3 regions of the Streptomyces sp. NPDC016469 genome follow, and region 1 is predicted to be linked to each of the others. Evidence: riboswitches for the same ligand, from Rfam matches in the RefSeq annotation. Region 1 holds a riboswitch; each other region holds the start of a gene.

Region 1 (6,748 bases):
GCCGGCGGCTCCGGCCGGGCGATGCAGGCGCTGCGCGTCCGCGTCCCGTACGGAGCCCAGGGCGACCTGGTCCGCGTCCACCCCGGCGAGGAATGGCTGTACGTCCTGACCGGCCGCCTCCGGGTCACGCTCGGCGAGACGGTGCACGACCTCGGTCCCGGGGACGGCGCGCACTTCGACTCGCTCACCCCGCACCGGATCGCGGCTCCCGAACCCGAGGGCTCCGAGCTGCTCTTCGTGCACACCCTGCTGCAGAGCCCCGCCGCCGACCTGTGCCTCGGCGGCCCGGTCCACCGCAGCTGAGACGTTTCCGCCGCCGGACCCCCGGCAGCCCTCCCCGGCAGCCAGAGAGGCCAGTCATGTCCGATTCAGAGAATTACGACCCGCTCACCCCGGCCCCGCGCCCCGGCGCCGACACCCATGAGAAGAAGATGCCGCGGGGACTCGTCATCCGGCTCTTCGCCTACCTCGTGGCCGGGCACGTCATCGCCGCGTTCCTGTACCTGCTCTTCGCGGTCGGCATGCACAACCAGTAGGCCGAGCCGCCTCAGCTCTCGTCGAGGAGCCGGTCGCGCAACTGCTCACGGGTGGCGGGCGTGAGCTTCAGCCCGTCGGTGAGATAGCGGTCGGTGCCGCCCCAGGTCTCGTCGATGGCGGCGAAGGCCGCGGCGAGATAGTCGGGCTGGGCGCCGAAGAGCGGGTTCAGCAGCTCCAGCACCTCCGGGGACATCCCGGCCGCCGAGGTGTCGCTGCGCCGGATGCGGTAGCGGCGGTGCGCGTCGTTCGACTTCAGGTAGTCGGCCTCGATGGTCTCTCGCCCGACGCCCACCGCCAGCAGCGTCACCGCGATCGACAGCCCGGCCCGGTCCTTGCCGGCCGCGCAGTGCATCAGGGCGGGCACGCTGTCCTCGGCCAGGGCGTGCAGCACCCGGCTGTGCTCGGCGGTGCGCTCCAGGATGATCGAGCGGTACGAGGCGACCATCCGGCGGGTCCCCTTGCCGTCGGCCAGGATCGAGCGCAGCTGTGCCAGGTCGCCGTCGCGCACCATCCGCCAGAATTCCGCCCCGTCCGCCGGGTCGCTGAGCGGGATGCTCACATTCCGTACGCCCGGCAGCTCGATGTCCAGGCCGTCCAGCTTGTGGTCCGCCGCGTTGCGGAAGTCGAAGACCGTGTGCAGGCCGAGCCCGCCGAGGAACGCCGCGTCCTCGGCCGTGGCGTGCGCCAGGTGACCGCTGCGGTACAGACGGCCGTGCCGTATGCGGCGGCCGTCGGTGGTGGGCAGGCCGCCCACGTCCCGGAAGTTGCGGACACCGGTGAGAACGGGCTCCGTCGGCGGGGTCTGCGGCAGCTGCTGCGTCACGGTCACTCCTGGAGGCTCTGCCCCGGCGCGTATCGCCGACGGGCCCACGACCGCGACGATACGACATCGGTTCCTGGGGCAATCATTTCGGCCGCCCGCTCCGCGCCGATGCGGACGACAGGCGCGACATGTCCGTATTGCCGGTATATGCCGAACTTGCCCCGGTTGTGCGGGAGATGATCACCCGCTCGTGAGCGGGATCATATCCGTGACGGTGTGTGCTGGCGCCCCGGCTGGGTATTCCCCGTGCCGCGCGGAAAGCCAAGATCCGTAATCCACGGAGTGTGACCGGAATTCGGCACCGCAATTCCCCTGCGGAATCCGGTGCGGAAGCTGTGGCTTGTTTCCGCCGTCCCGGCTCGCTTACGTTCCATGTCCACCCGGACGGAACGCCCAATCCTGCCGCCGTCCGGGATTCGCACCCACTCACCGTGTGGCAGGAGCGGGGGAACCAGGTAAGCCGCCGACCGGGACGACCGGACGGCTAGGGGTGAAGTCGCGCCAGGCGCGGCCGGGCATCTCCAGCCCGAACCCGACAGCTCACCTCGCAGGCGCCGGAGAGGAAATTCTTCATGCCCAACTCGGGTAAGCACCGCCGTCCCAAGTCCAGCACCATAGCCCGCGGCGTCGTCGCCGCGAGCGCCGGCGGCGCCGTCATCGCGCTTCCGCTGCTCGGCGCCACCGGTGCCCACGCCGCGGAGCAGTCCGCCCCGGCCACGTCGCAGTCGGCCGCCGCGCACACCGCCCCGGCCAAGCCCGCGAAGAACACCGGCACCACCACCTACTCCGTGGTCTCCGGCGACTACCTGTCGAAGATCGCGGCCCAGCACCACCTCAAGGGCGGCTGGCACAAGCTGTACCAGGACAACCGCGAGGTCGTCGGCGAGAACCCGAGCCTGATCTTCCCGGGCATGAAGCTGACCCTCGGCGCCAAGGCGGCCCCCGCCGCCGCCACCCCGTCCAAGGCCCCCGCCGAGACGGCGGAGAAGACCGGGACGAAGGCCGCGCCCAAGGCCGAGACGAAGGTCGAGACCAAGACCGAGGCGCAGACGGAGGCCAAGACCGAGGCCCCGGCCGCCCAGGACAACGCCTCCGGCTACGTCCACCCGGTCCCGGGCAACCACACCACCGCCTACCGCGCCTCCGGTGCCAACTGGTCCAGCGGCAGCCACACCGGCATAGACTTCCCCGTCGCCACCGGCACCAGCGTGAAGGCCATCACCTCCGGCACCGTCGTCACCGCCGGCTGGGGCGGCGCCTACGGCAACCAGGTCGTCATCAAGCACGCCGACGGCCACTACTCCCAGTACGGCCACATGTCCTCGCTCTCCGTCTCGGCGGGCCAGACCGTGACCGCGGGCCAGCAGGTCGGCCTCTCCGGCTCCACCGGCAACGCCACCGGCCCGCACCTCCACTTCGAGGTCCGCACCGGCCCGGAGTACGGCTCGGACATCGACCCGATCGCCTACCTGGCGTCGCACGGGATCTACGTCTGATCCAGGCAGTACCGGCCCGGTGATCCGGGTCACTGAACGGCACAGAGGGACGACGCACGGCGGTGCGTCGTCCCTCTGCTTATTCCCCCTTTACCGAAAACTGACCGGGTGGTTTATCTCACCACCCGTCAACCCCTTATTACGGTCGCGTAGGTCACATTCCGGGGTGCAGGATATGCGGTTGTGGCAGACGATTCGAACAACCTTCAACAGGGCGTCATCGACCGACAGGGCGCCATCGGGTCGTACGCGGCGATTGGCGACAGCTTCACCGAGGGAGTCGGCGACCCCGGCCCGGACGGAACGTTCGTCGGCTGGGCCGACCGGCTCGCGGTACTCCTCGCGGACCGGCTCCCGGAGCCCGGCCCGGCGACCGGTGCCGGCTTCCGGTACGCCAATCTCGCCGTACGAGGACGCCTCCTCGACCAGATAGTCGAGGAGCAGGTGCCCCGCGCCAAGGAACTCGCCCCCGATCTGGTGAGCTTCTGCGCCGGCGGCAACGACATCATCCGGCCGGGCACCGACCCGGACGACGTGGCCGAACGCTTCGAGCGGGCGGTCGCCGACCTCACGCGGTCGGTCGGCACCGTCATGGTCACCACCGGCTTCGACACCCGTGGCATCCCCGTGCTGCGCCATCTGCGCGGCAAGATCGCCACCTACACCGCCCACGTCCGGGCCATCGCCGACCGCTACGACTGCCCGGTCCTCGACCTGTGGTCGCTGCGCTCGGTGCAGGACCGGCGCGCCTGGGACGGCGACCGGCTCCACCTGTCGCCCGAGGGACACACCCGGGTCGCGCTCCGCGCCGCCCAGGTCCTCGGCCTCGGCGTACCGGCCGACCCGGACCAGCCGTGGCCGCCGCAGCCCCCGCGCGGCACGCTGGAGATCCGCCGCGACGACATCCACTGGGCGCGCGAATACCTGGTCCCGTGGATCGGGCGGCGGCTGCGCGGCGAGTCCTCCGGGGACCACGTCGAGCCGAAGCGGCCGGACCTGCTCCCGCTCTGACCGGCCGCCTCCGCTGTCCTCAGCCGCCCCGCGACCGCGTCGCGGCGACCGGGGACAGCGGCAGCGTCGCCGGTATCCGCTCCAGGACCCCGCCCGCGAAGACGTCGTACAGCGGCAGCGTCTCCAGGTGCACATAGCCGATGTGGCAGTCGCAGACGGCGAGCGGGCAGGCTTTCGGCCCCAGCGCCCGGCGGTAACTGCCGTCGTACAGATTGCCCAGCTCCGCCCGGACGAAGTGGCAGCGGCGCACCGTGCCGTCCCCGTCCACCGAGATCACCGACTCACCGGTCCGGCAGGGCAGCCCCGCCGAGCGGTGCGGGTGGCGGCTGTACGGGAACAGCGGGTCGATCTCCGTCCACCGCTCCGCCTCCTCGTCCGTGTAGGTGTGCCCCTCGGCGGCGTTGACCCAGAGGTAGACCTCGTCGGCGAGCGCCGCGCGCAGCCGCCGTGCCTCGCCGAGATGGGCGTCGAACCCCACGACGCCCACGCTGTGCCGGACCCCGAGGTCCCTCAGCTCCGCGCACCGGCCGAGGAAACGCTCGTACGGCGTCTGCCCCGGGTGGTACGTGCACCAGAGCGCGATCCGCTCGCGGGCCGCCTCCGGCGCCTCGGCCAGCCAGCGCGTCCGGCCGCTCAGGTTCGTCTGGATCGCGACCCGGCGCACGTGCGGGAGGCCCGCCAGCTCGACGATCGCCCGGCGGTACCAGGAGCGCACCAGGCCCTCGCCCCACGGCGTGAACAGCACCGAGATCCGGTCACCGGTCTGCGCCGCCACCCACGCGGTGAACCGTTCGAGCGTCGCCCGGTCCGCCCGCAGCTGCTCCGGGGTGTCGCGCCGCTTGGCGAACGGGCAGTACGGGCAGTCGTAGTCGCAGGAGGCGAGCGGACCCCGGTAGAGAATCGTCAGGTCCACGGCCGGCTCACTTCAGCTCGTACGCGGCCATCGCGGCCCGCACGGCGGGGGAGAAGAGTTCAGGGCCCAGCGCGTCGGAGTACGCCAGCCCCTCCGGCGACAGCCGCAGCAGTCCCTCGGCCGGGGCCCCGCCGTCCAGCCAGCCCCGGGCCCCGAACCGGGCCAGCTCCTCCGGGAAGTCCTCGTACGGCGAGGTGCCGAACCGCTCGCGGTACTCGGCCACGGGCATGCCCCGCGCCTGGAGCACCGACTGGAGGAGATGGCGGCGGCGCGCCTCGTCCCCGTCGGTGTACCGCCCGACCTCGGCGCGGGAGAAGTCCTCGGTGGCCGTGTAGGCGTCGATGATGCCCCGGACCTCGTTCATCCGGACCGCGTAGTCGAAGGAGTAGTGCAGCCGCGAGGTGTAGGAGCGGGCGCCGCAGCCCAGGCCGATCATGCCGTCCGTCTGGCAGGCGTAGTCGTCGGGCCCCTCCGCGCGCGGGGCGCCGGCGCGGCGGAACATCCGCATCGACACCTGCTCGTATCCGTGGGCCAGGAGGTGGTCGCGGCCGGCCCGGTACAGGCGCAGGCGCTGCTCGTCCCAGGCGGCGTCGGCCTCGCCGGGGGAACGCCGGCCGAGGGCGGTCAGCGGGCGCACGTACAGCGGGTAGAGGTACAGCTCCTCCGGCCGCCAGCGCAGGGCCGCGTCCAGCGAGGTGTGCCAGCTCCGCTCGGTCTGGCCGTCTATGCCGTAGATCAGATCGATGTTGAGCACCGGTATCGAGGTGTCCCGGATGAGTCCGAGCGCCCGCTCCACGTCGGCCGCGTGCTGCGGGCGCACCGCCGCGCGGGCCTCCGCCGCCACGAAGCTCTGCACCCCGATGCTGATCCGGGTCGCGCCCCGCTCGGCGAGCACGGCCAGCCGGTCGGCGGTCGCGGTGGACGGGGACGTCTCCACGGACAGCGGCACGGACCGCAGACCGGCGCCCATCCGCTTCTCCGCGATGTCGCACAGCCGCTCCAGCTCGCCCGCCGTCAGAAAGGTGGGCGTGCCCCCGCCGAACGCCGCCGCCGCGAAGCGCACCGGCTCCGTGTCGCCCAGCGCGTCCCGTACCGCACTCGCCTGCCGGTCCAGCGCGTCCAGATAGCGCGAGGTCAGCTCGTCCGGGGCGCCGATCCGGGTGAAGAGGTTGCAGAAGCCGCAGCGGACCTCGCAGAACGGGATGTGCATATAGAGGGAGAGCGCGTCCTTGCGTTCCCCCGCCCACAGCTCGTCCAGCGCCGGCCGCCCGCCGGGCTGCTCGGCTAGCGGGCGGTACGCCGTCTTGTGCGGGTAGGCGTAGACATAGCTCTCGTACGGGCGGACGGTGTGCGTCAGGGTCATCGGGCGGTCCCCGGTTCCAGGAAGAAGTGGGCGTACGGGACGGTCCAGACGGACTCGTGGCCGAGCCGGTGACCGGCGTAGCCGTCGTCGCCGTAGGCCGTGCCGTGGTCGGAGCAGACGAGGGCGAAGGCACGGCGGCGGCTGCTCGCGGCGGCGAAGAGCCGGCCGATGTGGGCGTCCACGTATTCCAGGGCGGCGGCGTGCGTGGCACGGCTGTCACCGGCGTCGCGGGTCGCCCCGGGCCGGTGGAACCAGTTCGGCTGGTGGAGCGCGGAGACGTTGACGAAGAGGAAGAGCCGCTGCTCCGGCGGCAGGGCGGCGACCACCTCCTCGGCGCGGGTCACCTGCGCCTCGAACGAGGTGGGGGAGGCGACGCCGAACTCCGGCTCCCAGTGCGCCTCCTGGAACATCCCGGGGAGCACCGAGCCCAGCGGCCCCCGGAGGTTGAAGAAGCCGACTCCGCCGACGCACACCGTGCGGTACCCCTCCTTCGCGAGCCCCGACACCAGATCCGGGGTGTCGAACACGAAGGTGCGCTCCGCCGTGGTCTCGCTGCCGGCGAACCGCGCGGCGAACAGCCGGGGGTGTGGCCCGGGCGCGGCCGG
Region 2 (6,748 bases), on a different contig from region 1:
TGCTCGGCCCAGGCTTCGGCCGGGCGGGCCGGCTGGTCGACCGCGTACATCCAGGCGATCTTGTGGCGGAGCTGGGTGAGGAGGGCGATGAGACCGGGGCTGCCGGATGCCTGGGCCAGGGTCTCGTGGAACCAGCCGGCCAGGGAGCGCAGGTCCTCGCCCTCGTCGCGGCGGGCCCGCTCCTGACCGAGCCTGACCAGGCCGCGCAACACCTTGAGGTGGGCCTCCGTCCGGCGCTGGGCCGCGCGGGCGGCGCTCAGCGGTTCCAGCAGCATGCGGACTTCCAGGAGGTCGGCGGCCTCCTGCTCCGACGGCTCGGCGACGCAGGCTCCGGCGTGTCTGCGGGTGACGACGAAGCCCTCCGACTCCAGGGTGCGCAGCGCTTCCCGTACGGGGACGCGGGACACCCCGTAACGCCGTGCGAGCACCTCCTCGGTGAGCCGGCTGCCGCGTTCGAAGACACCGGAGACGATGTCGTCACGGATTGCCGTGCATACCGAATGCGCCGGAACACGCATGTCCGAACCTCCGCCTCAATCCCCGCGAACAGCGGCCGATCGACACCTCTGGCGCGACTCTATTGCAATGCGCTCGCATTTCCGATGCCGGGCGGGAATTCATGAATATCTTTTGGCCGCGGTCGAGCGGCGGAAGGTGTGCGGGGAGGCGCGGGCACGGCGATGGCCCCGGCGGGATGCCGGGGCCATCGGTGTGGGGCTTCAGCCCGGTCAGACGCTGACGCCGTGAGCGCGCAGATAGGCGACCGGGTCCATGTCGGAGCCGTAGGAAGGGGTGGTCCGGGCCTCGAAGTGGAGGTGCGGGCCCGTGGAGTTGCCGGTCGAGCCGGAGAGCCCGATCTGCTGACCGGCCGCGACGCTCTGGCCGACGGAGACCCCGATCGAGGAGAGGTGGCCGTACTGGGTGTACGTGCCGTCCGTCATCCGGAGCACGATGTTGTTGCCGTACGCCCCGCCCCAGCCGGCCTCCACGACGGTGCCGGCGCCGACGGCGACGACCGAGCTGCCGGAGGCGGCGTGGAAGTCGATGCCGGAGTGGCTGCCGGACGACCAGAGCGAGCCGCTGGACTTGTAGCCGGTGGTCACGTACGAGCCGGCGACGGGCAGCCGGTAGGACGAGCCCAGCGCGGTGCGGGCGGTGGAGCGGCCGGCGCGGGCGGACGCCTCGCGGGTGGCCTTGGCCTTCGCCTTGGCCGCTTCCTTGGCCTTGGCGGCCTTCTCGGCGGCCTTCTTCTTCGCGGCCTCGGCCTTCTTCTTGGCCGCCGCCTTCGCCTTGGCCGCAGCCTTCTTCTCGGCGGCCTCGGCCTGGTGGTGCTGCACCGCGGCCTGGGCGTCGATCCGGTCGGCCAGGGTGGTCTCGATGGCGAGCAGCTGGGAGAGGCCGGTCTCGGTGGCGGCGGGGGCCGTCCCGGCGTCGGCGGCGAGGGCCGGTGAGGCCAGGGAGCCGATGACACCGCCGGCGGCGAGCGTGGCGACGCCGACGGCCTTGGCGCCGGCGCGCGTCAGGCGGCTCGGGGCACGGTGCTTCCCGGTGGCACGGGTGAACGCCATGGGGTGGCTGGTCCTTTCCTTCCTTCTCGCCTACCGGGTTAGCTGACGGGTTCGGAGCAGGAAGGTCTCCTACGGACGCCTCACCCCTGACGGAGCGCGGACATCCGATTCACCCCAGGGACTGCGTGGGTCCCCGGCTCCCCAGGCTCGCGCCTGACGGGGACTCGGCGATGGCTGCCCGGTACGTCACGGATGCGCGTACGAGTGGCGGACAGCGGACCCGACGCTAAGCGGACGGACTTCCCGCCACCAAACGGACAAGGGGTTTTGTAGCGCATCCCACAGGGGGCGCCGCCCCCTTGGCGAACAAAAGGCGCAGAAGGATTGAAAGTGACCACGCGTGTAGAGGGCTCCGGCGCGACCGCGCGCCGGAGCCCCCTACGCCCGCTCAGCGGGCTGAGCGACAGATCAGCCGGTGACGACCGAGACCTCTCCGATGCCGAGCGCCCTGACCGGCTCCTCGATGCGCGAGGCGTCACCGACCAGGACCGTGACCAGCCGGTCCACCGGGAAGGCGCTGACCACGGCCGCGGTCGCCTCCACCGTGCCGGTCTCGGCGAGCCGGGCGTACAGCGTCGCCTGGTAGTCGTCCGGGAGGTGCTGTTCCACCTGATCGGCGAGGGTGCTCGCGACGGAGGCCGCCGTCTCGAACTTCAGGGGCGCGACGCCCACCAGATTCTGCACGGCCGTCTCGCGCTCGGCGTCCGTCAGTCCCTCGGCGGCCAGCGTCCGCAGCACCTTCCAGAGATCGTCCAGCGCCGGTCCGGTGGACTCGGTGTCCACGGAACCGCTGATGGCCAGCATCGCGGCACCCGCCGCCCCCGAGGCGGAGTCGGCGGCGCCGGAGCGGAGCACCTGGGCGAAGGCACGCACGCCGTAGGTGTACCCCTTCTCCTCGCGCAGCACCCGGTCGAGCCGGGAGGTCAGCGTGCCGCCCAGGCAGTAGGTGCCGAGGACCTGGGCGGGCCAGACACTGTCGTGGCGGTCGGCGCCGATGCGGCCGATCAGCAGCTGCGTCTGCACCGCGCCGGGGCGGTCCACGATGATCACGCGGCCCGTGTCGTCGGCCGTGATCGGCGGGACCGGGCGGGGTTCGGAGGCGTTCCCGGACCAGTCGCCGAGGGTTTCGGCGAGCAGTGCGTCCAGGTCGATGCCGGTGAGGTCGCCGACGACCACGGCGGTCGCGGTGGACGGGCGGATGTGCGCGTCGTAGAAGGCCCGCACGGCGGCGGCGTCGATCCGCTCGATGGTCTCCTCGGTGCCCAGGCGCGGGCGCGACATGCGGGTCGTGGCCGGGAACAGCTCCTTGGAGAGCTGCTTGGCCGCGCGGCGGGCCGGGTTGGCATGCTCGTGCGGGATCTCGTCCAGCCGGTTGCGCACCAGGCGCTCGATCTCGCTGTCGGCGAAGGCCGGCGCCCGCAGCGCCTCGGCGACCAGGCCGAGCGCCTTGGCCAGACGGGAGGCCGGGACCTCCAGGGAGACCCGGACACCGGGATGGTCGGCGTGGGCGTCGAGGGTGGCGCCGCACCGCTCCAGCTCGGCGGCGAACTCCTCGGCGCTCCGCTTGTCGGTGCCCTCGGACAGGGCGCGCGACATGATCGTGGCCACGCCGTCCAGACCCTCGGGCTCGGCATCCAGGGGGGCGGCGAGGAAGATCTCGACGGCGACGACCTGCTGGCCGGGGCGGTGACAGCGCAGGACGGTGAGGCCGTTGGGCAGGGAACCCCGCTCGGGCGCGGGGAAGGCCCAGGGCCGGGCCACCCCGGGGGCGGGCTGGGGGTGGAACTGCATCGAAACTTCAGTCGCGGCAGCGTCGGTCACTGGTCCGCCCCTTCGTGCGCGTCGGTGTCGGTGGCGGCGTCGGCCTCTTCGGCGGCCTCGGCGGGCTCGACCGGTTCGTAGACCAGGACCGCCCGGTTGTCGGGCCGCAGCTGCGCCTGCGCGGCGGCCTTGACCTCCTCGGCGGTGACATCGAGGACCCGGTTCACGGCGGACAGCGCGAGCTGCGGGTCGCCGAACAGCACGGCATACCGGCACAGTTCGTCGGCGCGGCCCGCGACCGTACCGAGGCGGTCCAGCCATTCGCGCTCCAACTGGGCCTGGGCGCGCTCCATCTCCTCGGCCGTGGGGCCGTGCTCGGCGAACCGGGCCAGCTCCTCGTCGACCGCGGCCTCGATCTCCGCCACCTCCACGCCGCCGGACGTCTTGACGTCGAGCCAGCCCAGGGAGGGCGCGCCGGCGAGCCGGAGCAGTCCGAAACCGGCGGCCACGGCCGTACGGTCGCGTCGGACCAGGCGGTTGTGCAGCCGGGACGACTCCCCGCCGCCGAGCACGGTCAGGGCGAGGTCCGCGGCGTCGCACTCGCGGGTGCCGTCGTGGGGCAGCCGGTACGCGGCCATCAGGGCGCGCGCCGGCACCTCCTCGCGTACCTCCTCCCGCAGCTGACCGCCCATGACCGTGGGCAGCGAGCCGTCGCGCGGCGGCTGCTTGCCGTCATGGGAGGGGATGGAGCCGAAGTACTTCTCGATCCAGGCGAGGGTCTGCTCGGGGTCGATGTCGCCGACGACCGACAGCACCGCGTTGTTCGGCGCGTAGTACGTACGGAAAAAGGCGCGGGCGTCCTCCAGGGTCGCCGCGTCCAGGTCGGCCATGGAGCCGATCGGGGTGTGGTGGTACGGGTGGCCCTCGGGGTAGGCCAGCGCGGTCAGCCGCTCGAACGCGGTGCCGTACGGGACGTTGTCGTAGCGCTGGCGGCGCTCGTTCTTGACGACGTCACGCTGGTTCTCCATGGACTCCTCGTCGAGCGCGGCGAGCAGAGAGCCCATCCGGTCGGCCTCGAGCCACAGGGCCAGCTCCAGCTGGTGCGTGGGCATCGTCTCGAAGTAGTTGGTCCGCTCGAAACTGGTCGTCCCGTTGAGCGAGCCGCCGGCGCCCTGCACCAGCTCGAAGTGTCCGTTCCCCTTGACCTGGCCGGAGCCCTGGAACATCAGGTGCTCGAAGAGGTGCGCCAGGCCCGTACGGCCCTTGACCTCGTGGCGGGAGCCGACGTCGTACCAGAGGCACACCGCCGCGACCGGGGTCAGATGGTCCTCGGAGAGCACCACGCGCAGGCCGTTGGCCAGACGGTGCTCGGTCGCTGTCAAGCCGCCGGAGCCGGCCTGGGCTGTGGCCGTGTGACCCATGGGCATGTACGTCCCTTCGATCGCGCTACTGGATGTCCATATGAAGAAGCCGCTGCGGGAGGCTGCTTCGAAGGTTGCTTCAAGACACCCGCCACTGTATGCAAGCGAACCGGCACCTGCCGAAGTTCCCGTGCGGCGAAGCTGCGAGCGAAATTCCCCGGAAGGTGGTCCTCCGCCGTCTCGGGACGGACTGCGCGGGCCCTTTGGGACGGGTCGAGGTCGGGGTTGTCAGTGCGGCGGTCCACAATGGACCGCGTCAGAACCTGAGGGAACCTGAGGTTGCCCGCTCGAAATCCGTGAAGGAGTCGCAGCAGCGATGGCCCGCCGCAGCACGAAGACCCCGCCGCCGGTCGACTTCGAGGAGAAGATCCTCGACATCGACGTCGTCGACGAAATGCAGGGCTCCTTCCTCGAGTACGCGTACTCGGTGATCTACTCACGGGCCCTGCCGGACGCCCGTGACGGCATGAAGCCGGTGCACCGCCGCATCGTGTACCAGATGAACGAGATGGGTCTGCGCCCGGACCGCGGCTTCGTGAAGTGCGCCCGGGTCGTCGGCGAGGTCATGGGCAAGCTGCACCCGCACGGCGACGCGTCGATCTACGACGCGCTGGTGCGCATGGCCCAGCCGTTCTCCATGCGCCTCCCCCTCGTCGACGGACACGGGAACTTCGGCTCCCTGGGCAACGACGACCCGCCGGCCGCCATGCGCTACACCGAGTGCCGGATGGCCGACGCGACCTCGCTGATGACGGAGTCGATCGACGAGGAGACGGTCGCCTTCCAGTCGAACTACGACGGTCAGGAGCAGGAGCCGGTCGTCCTCCCGGCGGCCTACCCCAATCTCCTGGTCAACGGCACGACCGGGATCGCGGTCGGCATGGCGACCAACATGCCGCCGCACAACCTGGGCGAGGTCATCGCCGCGGCCCGGCATCTGATCAAGCATCCGGGCGCGGACCTGGAGACGCTGATGCGGTTCGTCCCCGGTCCCGACCTGCCGACGGGCGGGCGGATCGTGGGCCTCGGCGGCATCAAGGACGCCTACGCCAACGGCCGCGGCTCGTTCAAGATCCGTGCCACGGTCGCCGTGGAGAACGTCACGCCGCGCCGCAAGGGCCTCGTCGTCACCGAACTGCCCTTCACCGTGGGCCCCGAGAAGGTCATCTCCAAGATCAAGGACCTGGTCTCGGCGAAGAAGCTCCAGGGCATCGCGGACGTCAAGGACCTCACGGACCGCTCGCACGGCCTGCGTCTGGTCATCGAGGTCAAGAACGGCTTCGTTCCGGAAGCGGTGCTGGAGCAGCTCTACAAGCTGACGCCGATGGAGGAGTCCTTCGGCATCAACAACGTGGCGCTGGTCGACGGCCAGCCGCTCACGCTGGGCCTCAAGGAGCTGCTGGAGGTCTATCTCGACCACCGCTTCGACGTGGTGCGCCGGCGCAGCGAGTTCCGCCGGACCAAGCGCCGCAACCGGCTGCACCTGGTCGAGGGTCTGCTCGTCGCGCTGGTCGACATCGACGAGGTCATCCGCCTCATCCGGTCCAGCGACAATTCGGCGCAGGCGAAGGAGCGGCTCATGGAGCGCTTCTCGCTGAGCGAGATCCAGACGCAGTACATCCTGGACACCCCGCTGCGCCGGCTGACCCGGTTCGACCGGATCGAGCTGGAGAGCGAGCGGGACCGGCTGGACGCCGAGATCGCCGAGCTGACGTCGATCCTGGAATCGGACACCGAACTGCGCAAGCTGGTCTCCACGGAACTGGCCGCGGTCGCGAAGAAGTTCGGCACGGCCCGGCGTACGGTACTGCTGGAGTCGGCCGGTTCGCAGGTCGCGTCGGTGCCGCTGGAGGTGGCGGACGACCCGTGCCGGGTACTGCTGTCCTCGACGGGGCTGCTGGCGCGTACGGCCAACGACGAGCCGATCCTCGTCCCGGAGGGTGCCAGGCGGTCGAAGCACGATGCGATCGTCTCGGCGGTGGCGGCGACGGCTCGCGG
Region 3 (6,748 bases), on a different contig from region 1:
GTGCCCAGGCCGAACTGGTCGTGCGTGACCCGGTCGCCCGCCACCAGGGTGATCGTCGGCTTGTCCGAGGTCCGCCGGGTCGCGAAGCCGGAGGGGCCGGAGCGGGCGCGGGAGGCGGAGAGCGACGAGGTGATGCCCGAGGTGGGGCCCGCCGGGGCGGCCATCGGGCCCTTCCGCTTCCAGTCCAGGTGCTGGTCCGGGATCTCCTCCAGGAACCGCGACGGCGGGTTGTACGAGGGCTGGCCCCAGGCGCTGCGCATGGCGGCCCGGGTCAGATACAGCCGCTCGCGGGCGCGGGTGATGCCGACGTACGCGAGGCGGCGCTCCTCCTCCAGCTCCTTGACCTGGCCGAGCGCCCGCATGTGCGGGAAGACGCCGTCCTCCATGCCGGTCAGGAAGACGACCGGGAATTCGAGGCCCTTCGCGGTGTGCAGGGTCATCAGCGTGATGACGCCGGAGCCGTCGGTGTCCTCGTCGGGGATCTGGTCGGAGTCGGCGACGAGCGCGACCTGCTCCAGGAACTCCGCGAGCGTGCCCGCGCCCTCCTCCTCGCTCCGGTCCTGCTCGAATTCCAGGGCGACGGCGGCCAGCTCCTGGAGGTTCTCGATGCGGGTCTCGTCCTGCGGGTCGGTGGACGCCTGGAGCTCGGCGAGATAGCCCGTACGCTCCAGGACCGCTTCCAGCACCACGGCGGGCCCGGCGCCGGACTCCACGACCGTGCGCAGCTCCTCCATCAGCGTGTTGAACCGCTTCACGGCGTTGGCGGAGCGGGCGGCCATGCCGTACGCCTCGTCCACGCGGCGCAGCGCCTGCGGGAAGGTGATCTTCTCCCGCAGCGAGAGCGCGTCGATCATGGCCTCGGCGCGGTCGCCGATGCCGCGCTTGGGGACGTTGAGGATGCGGCGGAGCGGGACGGTGTCCTCGGGGTTGGCGAGGACCCGCAGGTAGGCCAGGACGTCCCGGACCTCCTTGCGCTCGTAGAAGCGGACGCCGCCGACGACCTTGTAGGGCAGGCCGACGCGGATGAAGATCTCCTCGAACACACGGGACTGCGCGTTCGTCCGGTAGAAGACGGCGACGTCGCCGGCCTTCGCGTCGCCCGCGTCGGTGAGGCGGTCGATCTCCTCGGCGACGAACTGCGCCTCGTCGTGCTCGGTGTCCGCGACGTAGCCCGTGATGCGGGCGCCGGTGCCGGCGTTGGTCCAGAGGTTCTTGGGGCGGCGGCTCTCGTTGCGCTCGATGACCGCGTTGGCGGCGGACAGGATCGTCTGGGTGGAGCGGTAGTTCTGCTCCAGGAGGATCGTCGTCGCGTCCGGGTAGTCCTCCTCGAACTGGAGGATGTTACGGATGGTCGCGCCCCGGAAGGCGTAGATCGACTGGTCCGCGTCCCCCACGACGCACAGCTCGGCGGGGGCGTTCTCGGGACCGGCCGGGCCGACCAGCTCGCGTACCAGCGTGTACTGGGCGTGGTTGGTGTCCTGGTACTCGTCCACGAGGACGTGCCGGAAGCGGCGGCGGTAGTGCTCGGCGACGTCGGGGAACGCCTGGAGCAGATGGACCGTCGTCATGATGATGTCGTCGAAGTCCAGCGCGTTGGCCTCGCGCAGCCGGGCCTGGTACATCGCGTACGCCTGGGCGAGCGTCTTCTCGAAGCCGTCGGCAGCCTGGCCCGCGAAGGTCTCCTCGTCGATGAGCTCGTTCTTGAGGTTGGAGACCTTGGCGGTGAAGGACTTCGGCGGGTAGCGCTTCGGGTCCAGCTCCAGGTCGCGGCAGACCAGGGCCATGAGCCGCTTGGAGTCGGCCGCGTCGTAGATCGAGAACGAGGACGTGAAGCCGAGCTTCTTCGACTCGCGGCGCAGGATGCGGACGCAGGCGCTGTGGAAGGTCATGACCCACATGGCGTTGGCCCGGGGCCCGACCAGCTGCTCGACGCGCTCCTTCATCTCACCGGCGGCCTTGTTGGTGAAGGTGATCGCCAGGATCTGGCCGGGGTGGACGCCCCGCTCGGCCAGCAGGTGCGCGATGCGGTGGGTGAGCACCCTGGTCTTGCCGGAGCCGGCACCGGCGACGATGAGCAGGGGCGACCCGGCGTGCACGACGGCGGCGCGCTGCTCGGTGTTCAGCCCGTCGAGCAGCGCCTCGGGGTCGATGACGGGGCGGTGCGCGCCGTCGCGGTAGTACGCGTCACGGACCGGCGGGGGCCCGTCGAACACGCCCGCGAACAGGTCCTCCGGCACCGCTTCGGGTGCGGAGTCCTCGGGGGGCGGCGGGGGCCCTTCCTCCTCGTGCTGGAGGCCGGCCAGGAAACTGTCGTCAAAGAGGCTGCTCATCGCTGTCCGAGTCTAAGGCGCCCGACTGACAGCGCGGCCCGCTCCGAGAAGGTCACGAAAATGTATCGGGCATATCGCACACCAACCTTCACAGCGGCCCCATGAGTTGGCTAGCGTGCACGTTCGGACGGCCCGTACCCCCAGAGGCGACCCACGCCGAACGTGCCTCCACGCCGAATCCGGGCCCGCCCGGAACCGGGGACCCACACGCAGCACCGGGGTGAATCGGTCCTCCCCCACCGGACCGTAGGGCAGCCTTCCGTTCCGCCCGAACCCGACAGCTAACCCGGTAGGCGGTCCACGGAAGGAGATGCCGGCCTTGGCGTCGCATCGCAAACCGCGCCCCCGGGTGCGCTCCACCATCCCCGCCGTCGGGCTGACCTCGGCCGCGCTGGCCTCGGTGACCCTGCTGTCCTCGCAGAGCGCGATGGCCGCGCCGACGCCGAAGCCGAGCATCGAGGAAGTCCAGAAGAAGGTGGACGACCTCTACCGGCAGGCCGGGAACGCGACCCAGAAGTACAACCAGGCCAAGGAGGCCACGGACAAGCAGCGGTCCAAGGTCGACACGCTGCTCGACGACGTGGCCAAGCGCACCGAGAAGCTGAACGACGCCCGCAGAACGCTGGGCAACTACGCCGCCGCCCAGTACCGCAACGGCGGCCTCGCACCGACCGCCACCTTCTTCCTCGCCGACGACCCGCAGTCGTTCTTCGACCAGACCCACCTCATGGACCGCATGGCCGAGCGCCAGCAGCAGGCGGTCACGGAGTTCCGTACGCAGCAGGCGAAGGCGTCCGAGCAGCGGGCCGAGGCCGTGGAGAGCCTGGAGACGCTGACCGAGTCGCAGGCCGCGCTGCGCACCAGCAAGGAGAACGTCCGGACGAAGCTGGCCGAGGCCCGGACGCTGCTCTCGAAGCTGACCGCCGAGGAGAAGGCGCGCCTGGCGGAGCTGGAGCGGAAGAAGGAGGCGGAGGCGAAGCGGAAGGCGGCGGAGCTGGCGAAGAAGCAGGCCGCCGCAAGGAAGGAGGCCGAGCGGAAGGCCGAGGAGTCGGGCGGCAGCGGTACGGAGACGGGCTCGGGCTCCGACGCCGGCTCCGGCAGCAGCGCGTCCACGAAGGCGGAGAAGGTCCTCGCGTTCGCCCGCGCCCAGATCGGCAAGCCGTACGTCTGGGGGGCGACCGGCCCCTCCTCGTACGACTGCTCGGGGCTGACGCAGGCGGCCTGGAAGGCGGCGGGCGTCGACATCCCGCGTACCACCTGGGACCAGGTGAATGTCGGCACCAGGATCGCCACGGCCGACCTGCAACCCGGTGACCTGGTGTTCTTCTACGACGACATCAGCCACGTCGGGATCTACAAGGGCGACGGAATGATGATCCACGCGCCGAAGCCCGGGGCGAACGTGCGCGAGGAGTCGATCTACTACATGCCGATCTACGGGAGTGTGCGCCCCGCCTGACCGCGGAAGGGGAGCCGGCCCGCGCGGGCCGGCTCTCCCGCGTACCGCCGCTCAGGTCCAGAGCGTGGCGATGAAGATGTTCGCCAGGGTCAGCGCGCCGACCGCCGCGAAGAACCCCTTCTCGACCTTCTCCTCGTCCCGCTTGACGTAGACGAGCCCCAGGATCACGACCAGGAACAGCAGCTTGATCCCGATCTTGACGTTGTTCACGGGGTGGTCGTCGGCCTGGTCCAGGCCGACCAGGGCGACGCCGGTGACGAGCATGGTGAGCGCGCCGTGCAGCATGCCGGGGACGAACCGGGCGGTGCCGGCCTTCATCGCCTTCATCTGGCCGAGGAAGCCGCCGAGCAGGGCGGCGATGCCGATGATGTGCAGGGCGACGACGAAATCGATGAGTACGCGCATGGTTCCGCACCCTAGAGCCCTCTCCCTGAACCGCTCCGGGCAGGGTGGGACCTACGGGCCGCTTGAATGATGAATGCACTTTTTGCCTGCTTCTGTGGCCCTTTTCCCGGTCACTCACGCTTCATAGGCGGTCATCCGGCGACAATGCCACGCCAAGAGCGGGCAATAACCGTCATGACGACACCTTCCCGTGACCTGGGATTAGCGTCCCTTCCCGGTGGCCGTGGACCAGGAACCGTCCTCGCCGGCCACCGGAGAAGCCCGCCGGTAGACCCCGCCGGGCCGTCGTACGGAAGGACGCCCGCCCCCGTGGCAGCGCATCGCAAACCCAGGCAGCGCCTCACCACCGCCTCCGCGGCCCGGACCGCGGCGACCCTCGCCGTCGCCGGAGCCGCGACGGCCGCCGTGCTGCCGGGAGCCGCGCACGCGGACCCCGCGCCCACCGCACGGCAGGTCAAGGCCCAGGTGGACCGGCTGTACCGGGAGGCGGAGGTCGCCACCGAGAAGTACAACGGCGCGAAGTCCGAGGCGACCGCCGCCGCCGAGTCGGTCGACGCCCTGCGCGACGAGGCCGCCCGCAGGACCGCGCGCCTCAACAGCGCCCGCGACGTGCTCGGCGCCTACGCCGCCGCGCAGTACCGGTCCGCCGGGATCGACCCCTCCGTGCAGCTGGCGCTCTCCTCCGACCCCGACCAGTACCTGCGCCGCGCCACCTACGCGGAGCAGGCGGGTGAACGCCGGGCCGCCGAGGTGCGCTCGGTGCGCCGCCAGGTCGCGGAGATCGCCCAGGTACGCGCCGAGGCGGCCGGGAAGCTCACCGAGCTGGCCGCCCGGCAGGCCGCCCTGAAGGAGCACCGGGCGACCGTCCGCGCCAAGCTGGCCGAGGCCCGCCGCCTGCTCGCCCGCCTCACCCCGGCCGAGCGCGCCTCCTACGACGCCTCCGAGAACGGGCGCGGGGCCGGCCACGCGGACCGGAGCGCACCGCGCGCCGCCGTCGCCGCGCCCAACGCCCGCGCCGCCCAGGCGGTCGCCTTCGCCTACAGCGCCCTGGGCAAGCCGTACGTGTGGGGCGCGACCGGGCCGGACTCCTTCGACTGTTCCGGGCTCACCCAGGCCGCCTGGCGCGCCGCCGGGGTCTCGCTGCCCCGGACCACGTACACCCAGATCAACGCCGGGCAGCGGGTCCCGCGCTCCCAGCTGGCCCCCGGGGACCTGGTGTTCTTCTATTCGGGCGTCAGCCATGTCGGCCTGTACATCGGGAACGGCCGGATGATCCACGCCCCGCGCCCCGGGGCCCCGGTCCGGATCGCGCCCATCGACGAAATGCCCTTCGCGGGGGCGACCCGGGTGGCATAGGCTCCGGCCTCTTGATCTCAACGGCCCGAAGGACACCCGAACATGCCGATGGACGCCGATGTCCAGACCCATGCCCGTACGCTCACGCTGCGCTCCCCGGACCATGTCCGCGTCGGGCCCTTCGTGATCCGCTACAACCCGAACTGGTCGCTGAAGTACGCCAACTACGCGATCCCGGACCAGGGCGCCGAGCCCACGCCCGGCGAACTCGACGCGCTCATAGCGGCGTTCCGCGAGCGGGACCGGATGCCCCGCCTGGAGTTCCTGCCCGGCTGGGCGCCCGCCGTCGAACCGGCCCTGCTCGCCGCCGGGTTCACCGTCGAGAACCGGGCCCCGATCCTCGCCTGCGCCCCCGGCGGCCTGGTGGAGCCGAAGCCGGTCGCGGACCTGGTCATGGCCGAGCCCGCCACCGACGCGGAGTTCGCCGCCGCCGCGCTCGTCCAGCACCTGGGCTACGGCGGGGAGGGCGAGCCGGAGGACGGCACGGCGGAGTGGCTGCGCAACGCGGCGGCGGGCGGCGGGGTCGCCGCGCTCGCCACGGTCGGCGGCGTACCGGCGGGCGCGGGCGGCTGCTCGGTCCCGGTGGACGGCCTCAGCGAGCTGGCGGGCCTGGCGGTCGGCACGGAGTTCCGCCGCCGGGGCATCGGCGCCGCACTCTCCGCACACCTGACGCGCACCGCGTTCGAGCGGGGCTGCCGGGTGGTGTGGCTGGAGCCGGGCGACGCCGACGTGGAACGGATCTACGTCTCCATCGGCTACCGCAGGATCGGCGAGAAGCTGAACATCTCGCTGGACCCGGCCTGATCCGAGAAAGCCCCTAGACCAGCCGTCGCGCCGTCGCCCAGCGGGTCAGTTCGTGGCGGTTGGAGAGCTGGAGCTTGCGCAGCACCGCCGAGACGTGGGACTCGACCGTCTTCACCGAGATGAACAGCTGCTTCGCGATCTCCTTGTACGCGTAGCCCCGGGCGATCAGCCGCAGGACCTCGCGTTCGCGCTGGGTCAGCCGGTCCAGGTCCTCGTCCACCGGGGGCGCGTCCGTGGAGGCGAAGGCGTCGAGGACGAAGCCGGCCAGGCGGGGCGAGAAGACCGCGTCGCCGTCCTGGACCCGGAAGACCGAGTCGACCAGGTCGGCGCCGGTGATCGTCTTGGTGACGTAGCCCCGGGCGCCGCCCCGGATGACGCCGATGACGTCCTCGGC

The links. Region 1 has a riboswitch for cyclic di-AMP ahead of ABZ565_RS05470 (LysM peptidoglycan-binding domain-containing M23 family metallopeptidase). Riboswitches for the same ligand answer to the same signal wherever they lie in the genome.
Region 2: linked by a shared signal. The riboswitch ahead of ABZ565_RS14005 (M23 family metallopeptidase) and the one ahead of ABZ565_RS05470 (LysM peptidoglycan-binding domain-containing M23 family metallopeptidase) in region 1 are both predicted to bind cyclic di-AMP.
Region 3: linked by a shared signal. The riboswitch ahead of ABZ565_RS11750 (NlpC/P60 family protein) and the one ahead of ABZ565_RS05470 (LysM peptidoglycan-binding domain-containing M23 family metallopeptidase) in region 1 are both predicted to bind cyclic di-AMP.

Annotation. Positions count from the first base shown of each region.
Region 1 covers NZ_JBEYCQ010000004.1:40,132-46,879, forward strand. Annotated here, with positions in the region: gene ABZ565_RS05455 (XRE family transcriptional regulator) at 1-303, shown strand, start outside; gene ABZ565_RS05460 (DUF6126 family protein) at 360-536, shown strand; gene ABZ565_RS05465 (tyrosine-protein phosphatase) at 548-1,360, opposite strand; cyclic di-AMP (ydaO/yuaA leader) riboswitch at 1,770-1,929, shown strand; gene ABZ565_RS05470 (LysM peptidoglycan-binding domain-containing M23 family metallopeptidase) at 1,933-2,856, shown strand; gene ABZ565_RS05475 (SGNH/GDSL hydrolase family protein) at 3,040-3,867, shown strand; gene ABZ565_RS05480 (STM4011 family radical SAM protein) at 3,887-4,780, opposite strand; gene ABZ565_RS05485 (STM4012 family radical SAM protein) at 4,788-6,143, opposite strand; gene ABZ565_RS05490 (STM4013/SEN3800 family hydrolase) at 6,140-6,748, opposite strand, start outside.
Region 2 covers NZ_JBEYCQ010000010.1:130,273-137,020, forward strand. Annotated here, with positions in the region: gene ABZ565_RS14000 (GntR family transcriptional regulator) at 1-518, opposite strand, end outside; gene ABZ565_RS14005 (M23 family metallopeptidase) at 729-1,568, opposite strand; cyclic di-AMP (ydaO/yuaA leader) riboswitch at 1,582-1,748, opposite strand; gene ABZ565_RS14010 (pitrilysin family protein) at 1,977-3,359, opposite strand; gene ABZ565_RS14015 (pitrilysin family protein) at 3,386-4,756, opposite strand; gene ABZ565_RS14020 (DNA topoisomerase IV subunit A) at 5,067-6,748, shown strand, end outside.
Region 3 covers NZ_JBEYCQ010000008.1:165,451-172,198, reverse strand. Annotated here, with positions in the region: gene pcrA (DNA helicase PcrA) at 1-2,330, opposite strand, end outside; cyclic di-AMP (ydaO/yuaA leader) riboswitch at 2,492-2,642, shown strand; gene ABZ565_RS11750 (NlpC/P60 family protein) at 2,641-3,789, shown strand; gene ABZ565_RS11745 (hypothetical protein) at 3,841-4,194, opposite strand; gene ABZ565_RS11740 (NlpC/P60 family protein) at 4,504-5,550, shown strand; gene ABZ565_RS11735 (GNAT family N-acetyltransferase) at 5,593-6,354, shown strand; gene ABZ565_RS11730 (response regulator transcription factor) at 6,368-6,748, opposite strand, start outside.